One region of the Mesorhizobium ciceri biovar biserrulae genome, then DNA from elsewhere that is predicted to be linked to it. Evidence: riboswitches for the same ligand, from Rfam matches in the RefSeq annotation. Region 1 holds a riboswitch; each other region holds the start of a gene.
The links. Region 1 has a riboswitch for cobalamin ahead of A4R29_RS16880 (CbtB domain-containing protein). Riboswitches for the same ligand answer to the same signal wherever they lie in the genome.

Region 1 (4,365 bases):
GCTTGCCGTAGCCGAGCATCCGCAGCGCCAGCCCGAAGGCGGCCGTGGTCTTGCCTTTGCCCGGGCCGGTGTTGACGATCAGCAATCCCTTCTCGACCGTCTTGCTCGCCACCTCGGCATCCTGCACCGCCTTGCGCTTGGCCATCTTGGCGCGGTGGCGCTCTTCATCCTTATTGTCGATATCGGTCATATCATTTCACCTTGAGCGGCAGCCCCGCCACCATCAGCAGCACCGTATCGGCAATCGCCGCGACCTGCTGGTTGAGCCGGCCGGCGGCATCGCGAAACCGGCGCGCCAGTGCATTGTCCGGCACGATGCCTTGTCCGACTTCATTGGACACCACGAACCAGGGGCCGCGCGGCCGCGACAGCACCTGCGCCAATCGCCGGCATTCCAGCTCGAAATCGTGTTCGGCCAGCATATGGTTGGTCAGCCACAGCGTCAGGCAGTCGACAAGCACCGGCCGATCGTCCGGCAAGGCGGCAAGCGCGCCCGCGAGATCGAGCGGTGCGTCGATGGTCGTCCAGCCTTCGCCGCGCCGCGACCGGTGCAACGCGATGCGCTCACGCATCTCGTCATCATAGGCTTGCGCCGTGGCGATATAGGTCCAGGGCGGCGGCAAGGCGGTCGCCAAAATTTCGGCGTGCGCGCTCTTGCCGGAGCGCGCACCGCCGATGAGGAAGGTCAGTGTCTTGCGATCAGGCAAAGCTGTCGCGCAGGCTGGTCGCGGTGCCGGTGAAGCGGCCGCGCACCACGCCGACAACCGCGCCGAGCACCAGCCAGAACACCAGATTGGTCACGGTCACCGCCACCACGAACTGGTGATGCAGCCCTTCCGGAATCGCCGTCTCGTAACTGTCGGGCTGCGGTGCCCCGACAACATGCGGTGCGACGATCAAAAGGACGGCAAGGATCGCCAGCGGCAGCGACTTGCGGAACGCGATCAGGCCGAGACCGGCAGCGGTTGCCGCCACCGTTGCCCACCACCAGATCTGGCGCTGGGTGAGATCGGCGGCCGGCATGGCCGGCAGTTCCGGCGGCAGGCCGAGGCCCGGTGCCAGCGTGAACACGGCAAAGCCGGCCAGGCCCCAGAACACGCCCTGGCGCCAACCACCGATGCCGCCGGCGAATTCGGAAACCGCGACCAGGATCAACCCGAAGCCGATGCCGGTGACGATGTTGGCAAGCACGCTGAAGGCGAAACGCTCGAAACCGTCTGCCGGCGCCCAGCCCTCGTCTTCCGCCGCAGCAGTCGCTTCGGCAGGGGCCGGAGCGGCTGTGCTCATGGCATTGCTATTCGTTGCTGCCGGAGCGGCATGGTCATGGTGATGCCCGCCGCCCACCTGTTCGTAGACTTCCGCCTTCAGGATCAGCGGCACGGTCGCATAGGCCTGCATGCAGGCAAGAACGACGCCGGCCACGAGCCCTGCGATCGCCGCGATGAACACGACGTTGCGAAACAGGTTCATGATGTCAGCCCCTCGTCAGTGGCAGGGAAATGCCATCGAATGGCGATAGTCGTGAGCCGCATTGTGGACCGCATCGATATGCGAGAAGCCGACAAAGCCCATCACGAAAATGCCGAGCAGCGCGGCAAGCGCGAGCTGCATGAAGCGCGACTGCGAGGAGACGGAAGCGCCGAGGGAGACGGAAGCGGTAGTCATGTCTTGTCCTTTCGCCCTCCACCCGAGGGCATCGAAGTCAGTTTCCTGTCGCCGGCAGGTCTCCTGGCTCACGGATCAGCGTCCTTCCCCACCTTCCCGAAGAAAAATCTTCAGTGGCATATGGAGAGGACTACCGCACACAGTTGCGGGGGCAGCCACGGCATTGGGCGAAATCCGCCCTTACCGCATTCCCTCTTGGCTCCAAAATGGAACCGGCGACACCGGCGACTATAGGCAGAATCCTCGCGTCCGGCAAACCAAATTCCGCCGGCGACCGTTGCGAATGCGCCATGAAGGTCAAAGCGATTTCGGCAGATAGCGCCACGTCACGAAGCCGCAGACCGCCGCCAGCAGGCCGAGCGTGACGAACACCGAGCCCAGGCCGAAGAAGGCCAGCACCACCGAATAGACCAGCGGCGGCGTCAGCTCGGAAAAGTCGAGATAGGTGCGATAGACCGCCGCCATCTGCGATCTTTCATAGGAGCGCACCGAGCGCATGAAGGCGGTCGAGCCGAGCGCGTCGAGTGCAATGGTGAAGAAGGCGCCGCAGAGCAGGAAGGCGCCGGTGAGCAGCGGCACGGTTTCGCCGACGAAGCCCGCCGCCAGAAGCGCGACCGACATGGCGAAATAGGCAAATGTCATGGTCCTGCGGCCGCCAAAGCGCTTTCCCGCCTTGCCCCAGAAAATCGCCATGAACAAAAGCGCGTTGCCGGCCGAAACCAGCAGGCCGCCCGCCAGCTTGCCCTCACCCGTAATGACCATGAACAGCGGCCCATAGACGAAGAACGTCGTCCAGAAACAGGAGCGCCCAAACGCGATCAGCCAGGCCAGCCTGAGCCTGGGCTGGGCGATGAAGCGGCCGATATTGGCGAGCGGATTGGCTGGTCGCGTCTTGCCGGGACGGATCGACGGGTTGTCGCCGAGCCGGTAGGTCCAGAACAATGCCAGCAAGGCTAACGCGAACACGGCCACCGCGCCATGCGCGGCATAGACGCCGAAGCGCGTGTAGAGGAAGATGCCGAGCGTCGGCCCACCGGTCCAGGCCAGCATCGACCACGCCATGCGCAGCGATTCGGCCTGCATGAAGTCGGTCTTGCGGATGTGGTCCATGATGTAGAGGTTGAGCGTGATCGACAGCGCGCTGGCGCCCATCACCCGGCACAGCATGCCGGCCAGTTGCCCGGCAAGCGTGTCGGTGACGAAGAACAGCGAGCCGATGGCCAGCAGGCAGGCGCCCGCCGTGTAGACCCAGCGCCGGGCGAAACGGCGGATCAGCATCGGCATGAACAATGTCACCGACAGGCCGAGCATCGCCACGACGGTGTAGAGGATCGAGACGATCTGCTCGTTGTGCAGGATCTCGTAAGCCTGGATCGGGATGACGCTCGACACCGTGGCGCGGGCGAAGGATTCGACCGCATAGAGCGAAGCGAAGGTGCGCGCGTCCGCGGCCTTGAGGGCCGGTAGCCAGATCGGATGGCGCACATGGGTGGACATTGCTTTCCCCGAAGCAGATTCACCGGGTCAAATCTGCCGTGGCGACCTCAGCGCCAATAAGAGGAAACCGACGTGCATCCGGCAAAAGCGAAGCCGGCCAAAGGCTTTCCGGCACTGGCCCAATGCCGCGGCTGATCCGGCGTTATCGGCAGGGTTGCCGGTCTTCTTTTGTCCTGGGCAACCGTGATAGTCCTCCAGCGGGGCTGAATCAGAATGCGAGACCATGAGCATCCAAACGCCGACCGCGCCCGTTCAGGATCGACCAAAGCGCATCGTCGCCATCGACATCGTGCGCGGCATCGCGCTGATCGCCATGGCAAGCTACCATTTCACCTGGGATCTGGAGTTCTTCGGCTACACCGATCCCGGCCTGACCGCCTTCGGCTGGTGGAAGATTTACGCGCGCTGCATCGCCTCGACCTTCCTGTTCCTGGTCGGCGTCAGCCTGTATCTCGCCCACGGCCGACAAATCCGCTGGAACGGCTTTTGGAAGCGGTTCGCCATGGTCGCCGGAGCCGCGATCGCGATTTCGGTCGTCACCCGCATCGCCACTCCGGACGGCTTCATCTTCTTCGGCATCTTGCACGAGATCGCGCTGGCCAGCCTGCTCGGTCTCGCCTTCCTGCGCCTGCCGGCGCTGCTGACGCTTGTCGTCGCCGCGCTCGTTATCGCCGCCCCCGTCTATCTGCGCTTCGAGGCCTTCGATCACCCATGGCTGTGGTGGGTCGGCCTGTCGGCGAACAATCCGCGCTCCAACGACTACGTTCCGCTGTTTCCGTGGTTCGGCGCCGTGCTTGCGGGCATCGCGGTGACGAAACTCGCCGCAGGTGCCGGCCTGCTTGCCAGGCTTGCCAATCTGGCGCCCGGTCGCTTGGCCAACCCGCTGGTCTTCATCGGCCGGCACAGCCTGGCTTTCTATTTGATCCACCAGCCGCTGCTGATCGGCTGCGTCTGGCTGTTCTCGCAGATCATGCCGGCGCAGGTCGAAACCCCGCAGGTGAATTTCCTCAAAACCTGTCAGCTGTCCTGCGAGCAGTCGCGCGACACCGAGTTCTGTACGAGCTACTGTGTCTGCATGCTCGATACGCTCGAGGGCGAGTCCACGCTTGATAGGCTCTACAACAACGATCAGACTGCGGAGTGGAAAGCGCATTTGTCCGATCTCGCCGGCATGTGCACCGCCAAGACCGACAGCAAGTTGAT
Region 2 (4,365 bases), 2.4 Mb from region 1:
CTTAGGGACCGGCCGCTGTCTGGGAAAGACTATGCCGAGCGATTGTCGCAAGCAGGGATCATTACGAACTTCAACATGGTGCCGGGCGACCGGCGCCATCCCGCGCTCACCAGCGGCATACGCTTAGGCACGCCAGCAGTAACGTCTGTGGGCATGCGCGAGGCGGAGATGGTGCAGATCGCAGCCTTCATCGACCTGGTTTGCCGCCAGCCCGATGATTCGGACGTCCATGCCCGCGTCCGCAGAGACGTTGCCGATTTCTGCGCTGCGTTCGACGTGCCTGGCATCTCCGACAGGTAAGGCGGCCGGATCAACTGTCACATCCAATTCCAACGTTTGAAGCGAGGACATTCCATGACCAGACAATTCGTGTTCTCTTCCGAATCCGTCGGCGCGGGACATCCCGACAAGATGGCCGACAATATCTCAGATGGCGTGCTTGATGCGATCCTTCGCAAGGATCCTAAGGCCCGAGTTGCTTGTGAAGCGTTGGTGAAGTCAGGGATGGTCGTTCTGGCTGGCGAGATCACCAGCCACACGCAGATCGATTACAGCCAAGTTGCCCGCGATATCATTTTGGACATTGGATATGACGACGATGCGATCGGCTTTGACGGCCGTCGTTGCGCCGTGATTTTGGCCTTGACCGAGCAGTCGCCCGACATCAGCCAGGGCGTCGACGAGGGACGAGGGCAGGATCTCGATCAGGGAGCAGGGGATCAGGGCCTCATGTTCGGGTACGCGTGCAACGAGACCGAAACATTGATGCCGTTGCCAATCCAACTTGCTCACGATTTGACAAAAAAACAGGCAGAGGTGCGCCAAACCGGACGCCTTGGCTGGCTTCGCCCGGACGTTAAATCTCAAGTCTCCGTCCGCTATGAGGGTTTGCGCCCGGTAGCGCTTGATACCATAGTCCTGTCGACGCAGCATGACGAGGAGGTCTCACAAGCCACGGTCCGCGAAGGCGTCATTGAGGAGATCATAAGGCCGGTCTTGCCTCACGACGACCTGGATACGACGAGGATAAGGTTCCTGGTCAATCCAACAGGCCGGTTCGTGGTCGGTGGGCCGCGCGGCGACTGCGGGCTCACCGGACGCAAGATCATCGTCGATACCTACGGCGGGATGGGGCGTCACGGCGGTGGCGCCTTTTCGGGCAAGGATCCGTCGAAGGTCGATCGATCTGCTGCCTATGCGGCGCGGTACGTCGCAAAAAACGTCGTTGCCAGCGGCCTTGCGGAGGTGTGCGAGGTTCAGCTTGCTTATGCGATCGGTGTCGCCGCACCGGTGTCAGTCCTCGTCAATACATTCGGAACCGCAAAGGTTGATGAAAAAAGGATCGAGCGCGCCGTCCTTGAGCTTTTCGATCTCCGGCCGAAAGGCATCATCAAGGCGCTTGATCTCTTACGGCCGATTTACCGCAAGACCGCGACATACGGACACTTCGGCCGCGAAGAGCCGGAGTTCACCTGGGAAAAGACGGACAGAGCTGACGAGCTGTTGCGAGAGGCAGGACCGGCAGCTGCGTGATGCACGGTTATCGGATCCGTCGGCATAGGGCGACCCATTCCACACTCGTAAGAAACACCCGCTAAGGCGTGGCAAGAAGCCGGCTCGGGTGTTTGGCGGAGATTTTGATGCCGAGCTATGACGTGCTTTGTATCGGTAATGCCATTGTCGACATCATCGCCCAGTGCGACGAGGCGTTCCTGGAGACGAACGGCATCATCAAGGGCGCGATGAACCTGATCGACACAAGGCGCGCCGAACTGCTCTACAGCCGCATGGGGCCGGCGATCGAAGCGTCCGGCGGCAGCGCCGGCAACACCGCAGCCGGTGTCGCCAGTTTCGGCGGCCGTGCCGCCTTCTTCGGCAAGGTGTCCAACGATCCGCTCGGCGAAATCTATGCCCATGACATCCATGCCCAGGGTGTTGCCTTCGACACCAAGCCGCTCAAGGGCGAGCCGCCGACGGCGCGCTCGATGATCTTCGTCACCCCCGATGGCGAGCGTTCGATGAACACCTATCTCGGCGCCTGCGTCGAGCTCGGCCCGGAAGACGTCGAGGCCGACAAGGCCTCGGGCGCCAAGGTCACCTATTTCGAAGGCTATCTGTGGGATCCGCCGCGCGCCAAGGAGGCGATCCGGCAGACGGCAAAGCTGGCGCACGCGGCGGGCCGCGAAGTGTCGATGACCCTGTCGGATTCGTTCTGCGTCGACCGCTACCGCGACGAATTCCTCGAGCTGATGCGTTCGGGCACGGTCGACATCGTCTTTGCCAACAGCCACGAGATCAAATCGCTCTACCAGACATCCTCGTTCGACGAGGCGCTGGCGCAGATCCGCAAGGATTGCCGCATCGCCGCCGTGACCCGCTCGGAAAAAGGTTCGGTGATCGTGCGCGGCGACGAGACCGTGGTGATCAAGGCGACCGCCATCAATGAACTGGTCGACACAACGGGTGCCGGCGATCTCTATGCTGCCGGCTTCTTGCATGGCTACACGCAAGGCCGCGATCTGCAGACCTGCGGCGACCTTGGCTCGCTGGCCGCCGGATTGGTGATCCAGCAGATCGGCCCGAGGCCCCGGCAGAATCTGCGCCGCGAGGCTGAGCAGGCGGGGCTGTTGTAGGGCAGCTTTTCGGCCACGTATTGCCCACCTTCCCGTTGTGCAGGCTGTCCAGACAAGCGCGTTTAAATCGAACGCGTACCAGTTCGAGAAGGATGCCGGTTTTTCTCCCAATTTCTAATTGTTGAGGCTGAGGAACGTTGTCGCACTTCGGTCCAGTACTACCGCCCCATCATGAATGCCAACACGCGCCGTTTTTGATGAAATCGTTTTGAGACGGGATCGTACAAAAGGCAGATCGCCCGAGGGGCCAGCCACAGTCTGCACACACCGGAGAGTCGCGCAGAAGGCTCAGCTCGACGGCGACATGGAATTTGGAAGCACGCCGCAGGCTAACAATTCACATAAAGACATAAACATTTCTTTATACGGCATTGACAAGAAAGTGGGCTACTGCGATTGTCCGCATGTCGTGGTTCTCCGCAAGGTGTTGCCGTAGCGGAGCTAAGTGGGAAGCCGGTGCAATGCCGGCGCTGCCCCGCAACTGTAAGCGGCGAGCCAAACCCATCAATGTCACTGGGGCGAACTGCCCCGGGAAGACGGGGCAGAGGCTGTGACCCGCGAGCCAGGAGACCTGCCTCGGTAAACAACGTCCACAGGCGGGGTGTCTGGTGGCCGCGGCAGCTCGGCGTCGATGCCGGCCTGCTAGCGCCTTCCTTGTCCCCGCCCCAACCATCGGGGTATGGAATGAATGTCTCCCGGCAAGTTCCCATAGCAACGCTTGGCGTGCCGCGTATCGGTCGCCGGCGAGAACTGAAATTCGCGCTCGAAAGCTACTGGTCCGGAAAATCGTCTGCTGCCAACCTTCTGGCGACGGCGAAGGCACTGCGTGCCGCCAGTTGGAGCGAGCAGCACGACCGCGGCGTGTCGAAAATCCCGTCGAACGATTTCTCACTTTATGACCATGTGCTCGACACCGCGGCAATGGTCGGCGCCGTGCCAGCTCGTTACGGCTGGACGGGCGGCGAGGTCCCGCTCGACATCTACTTCGCGATGGCGCGCGGCACGCAAGGCGATACCGCGGGTTGCGGACAGGCCAGTCACGGGCATGCAGTTCAGGGGCAGCGCGTAACCGCGATGGAAATGACCAAATGGTTCGACACGAACTACCACTACATCGTGCCGGAGCTGGGCGACGATCAGACATTCGCCCTCTCGTCAACCAAACCAGTCGATCACTTTCTGGAGGCAAAAGAGCTCGGCATCCATACACGCCCGGTCATCCTTGGACCGGTGACCTTCCTCAAGCTGGCGAAGTCTCCCGATCAGGGCTTTAATCCCATAGCGCTGCTACCGCGGCTGCTGCCCGTCTACGAGCAACTGCTGCAGAGGCTGGAGCTCTCGGGGGCCGACTGGGTGCAAATTGACGAGCCGGCGCTTGTGCTCGATCTCAACCCGAACGAAAGAGCTGCCTTCGAATTCACCTACGGGCAGCTGTCGAAAGCCGCGCCCAAGTTGAAAATTATGCTGGCTACCTATTTCGGGCCGCTGGGAGACAATCTCGAGACCGCGCTTTCGCTGCGCCTGGCGGGCCTGCATCTCGACCTCGTGCGCGCTCCCGAGCAATTGGAGACGATTGGTCGGCTCGCACCGAAGGATCTGGTGCTCTCACTTGGCCTGATTGATGGCCGCAATGTCTGGCGCGCGAACCTGACCGCCATTCTCGACCGCATCAAGCCGGTCATCGCCGGTTGGCCGCTGGACCGCGTCGAAATTGCGCCTTCCTGCTCGCTGC
Region 3 (4,365 bases), 1.3 Mb from region 1:
CGTTCGTGACGCCCTTTTCGGCGCTGCAGGCGGCAGCCGTGGCCTTCGTCGCCTGCTCGATGGGATTCCTAGGCGGGCTGGTCGCCTCGGCCATCAAGCGCGACCAGGGCGTCAAGGACTGGGGCCATCTCATCGAAGGCCATGGCGGCATGATGGACCGAACTGACAGCCTGGTCTTCGCCGCCCCGGTGTTCTTCCACATCGTGCGCTATTTCTGGACCGTGTGATCCGGCGACCGGTTGCCAAACGCGCTCAAAGCCGGTTGCGGATCAGCATGGTGACGACGAAGAACGCACCGACCGAGCTGGTGATGATGCCGATCGGCAGTTCCTGCGGCGGCAGCAGCGTTCGGGCCAGAAGATCGCTGGCCAGCAAAAGCACCGCGCCGAAGACGGCGCAGCTGGCAACCAGGCGCAGATGCAAGGGGCCTGCCAGCGGCCGCGACAGATGCGGGATCATCAGCCCGACGAAGCCGATGACCCCGGCGACAGAGACCAGGATCGCCGTCGAGAAGGCGGCGACGAGAAACGTCATTCGGCGCATGCGCGCCACTGGCACGCCAAGGCTTTCGGCGGCGTTTTCGCCGGCCAGGAAGGCATCGAGCCGGCGGTGGTTCCACAGCGCGTAAGCCAGAATGGTGCCCGCACCCAGCGCGCCCAACCAGATATTGTCCCAGCGCGCCAGGCCAAGGCCGCCCATCGTCCAGAACAACACGGAGTGGGCGGCGCGCTGGTCGCCGGCAAAGACCAGGTAGTTGGTCAAGGCGGTGAACATGAAGGACACGGCAAGGCCGGCGAGGATCAGCCGCTCCGGCCCTTGGCCCCTCACCCGCGCGACCAGCAGCAGGACGACGCCGGCGGCCAATATGCCGCCGGTGAAGGCCGCGACCGGCAACGTCCAGATGCCAAAGCTGTCGCCGAAGACGGTGATGACGGAAACAGCACCGGCGGCGGCGCCCGACGACAGGCCGAACAGGAACGGATCGGCGAGATCGTTGCGGGTCACTGTCTGCAGCAGCGCGCCGACGACGCCGAGGCCCGCGCCGACGCAGATGGCCAGGATCGTGCGCGGCAGCCGCAGATCGACGACGATCTTGCCGACCGGCCCGGACACGTCGTGCCCGCCTAAGCCGATTGCGCGGCCAAGCGCTGCTACAACGTCGGCCAGCGGGATCAGCGTCGAGCCATAGGCGATCGACAGCAGAGCGAGAGCGGCGATCGCCGCCGCTCCCGCCAGCATGGCCAACGCAAATGCCGGATGGCGCAAGCTCAAAATGCTTCCGGGTGCATGGCCTTGGCGATCTTGTCGATCGCTTCGATGTTGGCGGGTCCGGGCGTCAGCTCGGCGTAGCGGAGGGCGACGAAGCGCTCGTTCTTGACCGCGTCTGTCTCCTTCATGGCCGGATGCGCTTTCAGGAAATCGAGCAGCTTCCTGTAGCCGCCACCGTCCTGGTAATCGAGCAGGATGAGGAATTGCGGATTGCGCGACGCCACCGTTTCCCAATCCGTGTTGCCCCAGCTGGTGTCCATGTCAGCCATGATGTTGTCGCCGCCGGCGGCAGTGATCATGGCGCTGGGGATGGCGAACTTGCCTGCGGTGAACGGCTTGTCCTCGCCGGAATCGTAGAGGAACACCCGCGTGCCCTTGGCGCTGCCGACCTTGGCGGTGATGTCGGCGAGCTGCGCCTTCCAGCCAGAGACAAGCTTTTCAGCCTCTGTCTCCTTGCCGAAGATCTTGCCCAGCTTTTCGACGTCGCCATAGAGCAGGTTCATCGAGGCGGCGGGGCGGCTCTTGTCGAGATGGACGCAGCTTTCCGCCAGAACCAGCGTCTTGATTCCGTGCGGGGCAAGCGTGTCGGGCGTCACCTCGCCACCCGGCTTCATGCCGTAGTACCAGCCGGCGAAGAAGAAATCCGGCTCCACGGCCACGAGGTTTTCGAGCGTCGGATATTTCGGCGCCAGCTCCGGGATCGAACCCTGCTCTGCCTTGAATTCGGAACCGACCTTGTACCATCCGGTGATGCCCGTCAGGCCGACGATTGACGGCTGCAATTTCAGCGCGAAAGCCATCTCGGCCATGTTCAGATCGTGGATGACAGCGCGCTTCGGCGGCGCGTCGAAGGTCAGCGGCTTGCCGCAGCTGTCGACGGTTACCGGGAAGGCGAAGGCGGTCGAGGTCAGCAGCGAGACGGCAAGCGAAAAAGCGAGGCGTTTCACGGGTATGCTCCTTGTGGGTGGGATCGGGTCGACTATGGAACGGCTTCAATCACGACGGCGGCGCGGCACGGTTCGGAACCTCGAACACCGTCAACTCTCGATCCTCGGTCGGATGGCGCAGGCGCAGCACATCGATGCCGAAAATCTCGCGGATCAGCTGTTGGGCCAGCGCTTCGCGCGGTGCGGCGAGCGCTTGCAGGCGGGCATGGTTCATTACCGCCACCCTGGTGGCGAAGGGTGCTACCAGCGCCAGATCGTGCAGCACCGCGATCACCGTCATCTCAAAGCCTGCCACGAGGTCGAGCAGTTCGCCGCGGGCGCGCGGGTCCAGATGGTTGGTCGGTTCGTCGAGGAACAGGATTTTGGGCTGCTGGGCGATGGCGCGCCAGTTGGGCGCGCTGGCGCTCGCCGCCCGACAGCGAGCCGATGGTGCGGCCAAGCAGCGGCAGCAGGCCGGTCCGGCGCAGCGCGTCGACGACGATATCGCGTTCCTCGCGCCTGCGCCGCAGCCCGGCATGCGGGACCCGGCCAAGCTCGACATAATCGATCACCGCCAGCCGCGGATCGGGCTGGTCGGTCTGGCCGACCACGGCGATATGCAGTGCCCGCTCGGCGACAGAAATCCCATCGAGCCGTCGCCCGCCAAGCTTCACCTCGCCGGAACTTGGCCGCATCATGCCCGACAGCATGCGCAGCAACGTCGTCTTGCCGGCGCCGTTGGGACCGATGATGGCAAGGCGATCGCCAGCGGCCACCGAGAAGCTGACCGCCTGGACCAGATTCCGCCCATTCGCCATGGCACAGAGGTCATGGGCTTCGAGAAGCGCTGCGCTCATCGGCTGCAGCCCGCCGGATTGCGGGGACGGCAAAGCGTGCGCATGGTGATGCGATGATCGATGGAGCCGTCCAACTTTCCGTCACTTTCCAAAACTGGCGACGGAAGGAAGCTGGCGAACCGGCCAACAAGACCGGGACTCGCGTTTCCTCCCGGCACACCCCGTCCGGTCAACTCAGTGATGGCAGGTCTCCTGGCTCGCGGGTCGTTGCGCCATCCTGCCTTCCCAGCCTTGCCGGCCAGTGGCATTCACGGATTTTGCTCGCCGCTTACAGTTGCGGGGGCAGCCACGGCCTCGACCTGAACAGGCCTCACCGTGTTCCCTTTTCACCCCTCGCCTTTCGGCTCGGGGACCATCACCACTTCAGCGTAGATTTCCACCAAACTCTTCGCAATGGATTTCTCGGACGAAGTGGTGGGCCAGCTAAGGGAAACAGGCATTGCACGCTCACTTTATGTAATAACATAACATTCTTAGGAGATGACGCGGCCCGCTGTCAAGCGAAAGCCCATGGGATCGGCGCAGATTGCACGGGATGCGCAATTTCGATCAAACTGGCCGCGCCAGGAAACGCCAAGATGATCCGGCCAATGCGAAAAGGAGCCCCATGAACCCGACCGAGAAAGCGCTGTGGTTCGTCGAGAGCCATCTGCCGCAGGCGATCTCGCTTGACGATGTCGCGCAAAGCAGCGGCGTGTCGCGTTTTCATGTGACGCGCGCCTTCGGCGCCGCAACCGGCCGCTCGGTGATGGGTTACATGCGCTCACGCCGGCTGACCGAGGCGGCGCGCAAGCTGGCCGGCGGAGCGCCCGACATCCTCGTCGTCGCGCTCGACGCCGGCTACAACTCGCATGAGGCGTTCACCCGTGCCTTCCGCGATCAGTTCGGCACCACGCCGGAACTGGTGCGCGCGCAAGGCTCGACCAACAACCTCGACCTCGTGGAGCCGATCCTGATGGGCCAGTCCTTCCTCACCAATCTCGAACCACCGCGCTTCGAGACCAGCCGGCCGTTCCTGATCGCCGGCCTCGGCGAACGCTACAGCTGTGAAACCAGCGCCGGGATTCCGATGCAGTGGCAGCGTTTTGCACCCTATATCGGCAACATCCCCGGCGAGATCTCAGGCGTTTTCTACGGCGTCTGCCTTAACGGCGACGACGCGGGCAATTTCGACTATGTCGTCGGCGTCGAAGTGTCCGGCTTTGCGGATCTGCCGAAGGACTTCTATCGGGTGCGGGTGCCGGCGCAGAAATATGCGGTGTTCTCGCACCGCGAGCACATCTCATCCATCCGCCGGACGATCAACACGATCT

Region 2: it holds a riboswitch for cobalamin, as region 1 does, so the genes downstream of both, metE (5-methyltetrahydropteroyltriglutamate--homocysteine S-methyltransferase) here and A4R29_RS16880 (CbtB domain-containing protein) in region 1, are expected to answer to the same signal.
Region 3: it holds a riboswitch for cobalamin, as region 1 does, so the genes downstream of both, A4R29_RS10255 (ABC transporter ATP-binding protein) here and A4R29_RS16880 (CbtB domain-containing protein) in region 1, are expected to answer to the same signal.

Annotation. Positions count from the first base shown of each region.
Region 1 is NZ_CP015064.1:3,609,977-3,614,341, forward strand. It holds gene cobO (cob(I)yrinic acid a,c-diamide adenosyltransferase) at 1-190, opposite strand, end outside; gene cobU (bifunctional adenosylcobinamide kinase/adenosylcobinamide-phosphate guanylyltransferase) at 192-707, opposite strand; gene A4R29_RS16875 (CbtA family protein) at 700-1,470, opposite strand; gene A4R29_RS16880 (CbtB domain-containing protein) at 1,486-1,665, opposite strand; cobalamin riboswitch at 1,702-1,906, opposite strand; gene A4R29_RS16885 (MFS transporter) at 1,963-3,162, opposite strand; gene A4R29_RS16890 (heparan-alpha-glucosaminide N-acetyltransferase) at 3,386-4,365, shown strand, end outside.
Region 2 is NZ_CP015064.1:1,193,657-1,198,021, reverse strand. It holds gene A4R29_RS05265 (serine hydroxymethyltransferase) at 1-300, shown strand, start outside; gene metK (methionine adenosyltransferase) at 355-1,533, shown strand; gene A4R29_RS05255 (adenosine kinase) at 1,641-2,633, shown strand; cobalamin riboswitch at 3,027-3,226, shown strand; gene metE (5-methyltetrahydropteroyltriglutamate--homocysteine S-methyltransferase) at 3,342-4,365, shown strand, end outside.
Region 3 is NZ_CP015064.1:2,266,088-2,270,452, reverse strand. It holds gene A4R29_RS10270 (phosphatidate cytidylyltransferase) at 1-227, shown strand, start outside; gene A4R29_RS10265 (FecCD family ABC transporter permease) at 253-1,239, opposite strand; gene A4R29_RS10260 (ABC transporter substrate-binding protein) at 1,269-2,216, opposite strand; partial or broken gene A4R29_RS10255 (ABC transporter ATP-binding protein) at 2,266-3,052, opposite strand; cobalamin riboswitch at 3,218-3,424, opposite strand; gene A4R29_RS10250 (AraC family transcriptional regulator) at 3,660-4,365, shown strand, end outside.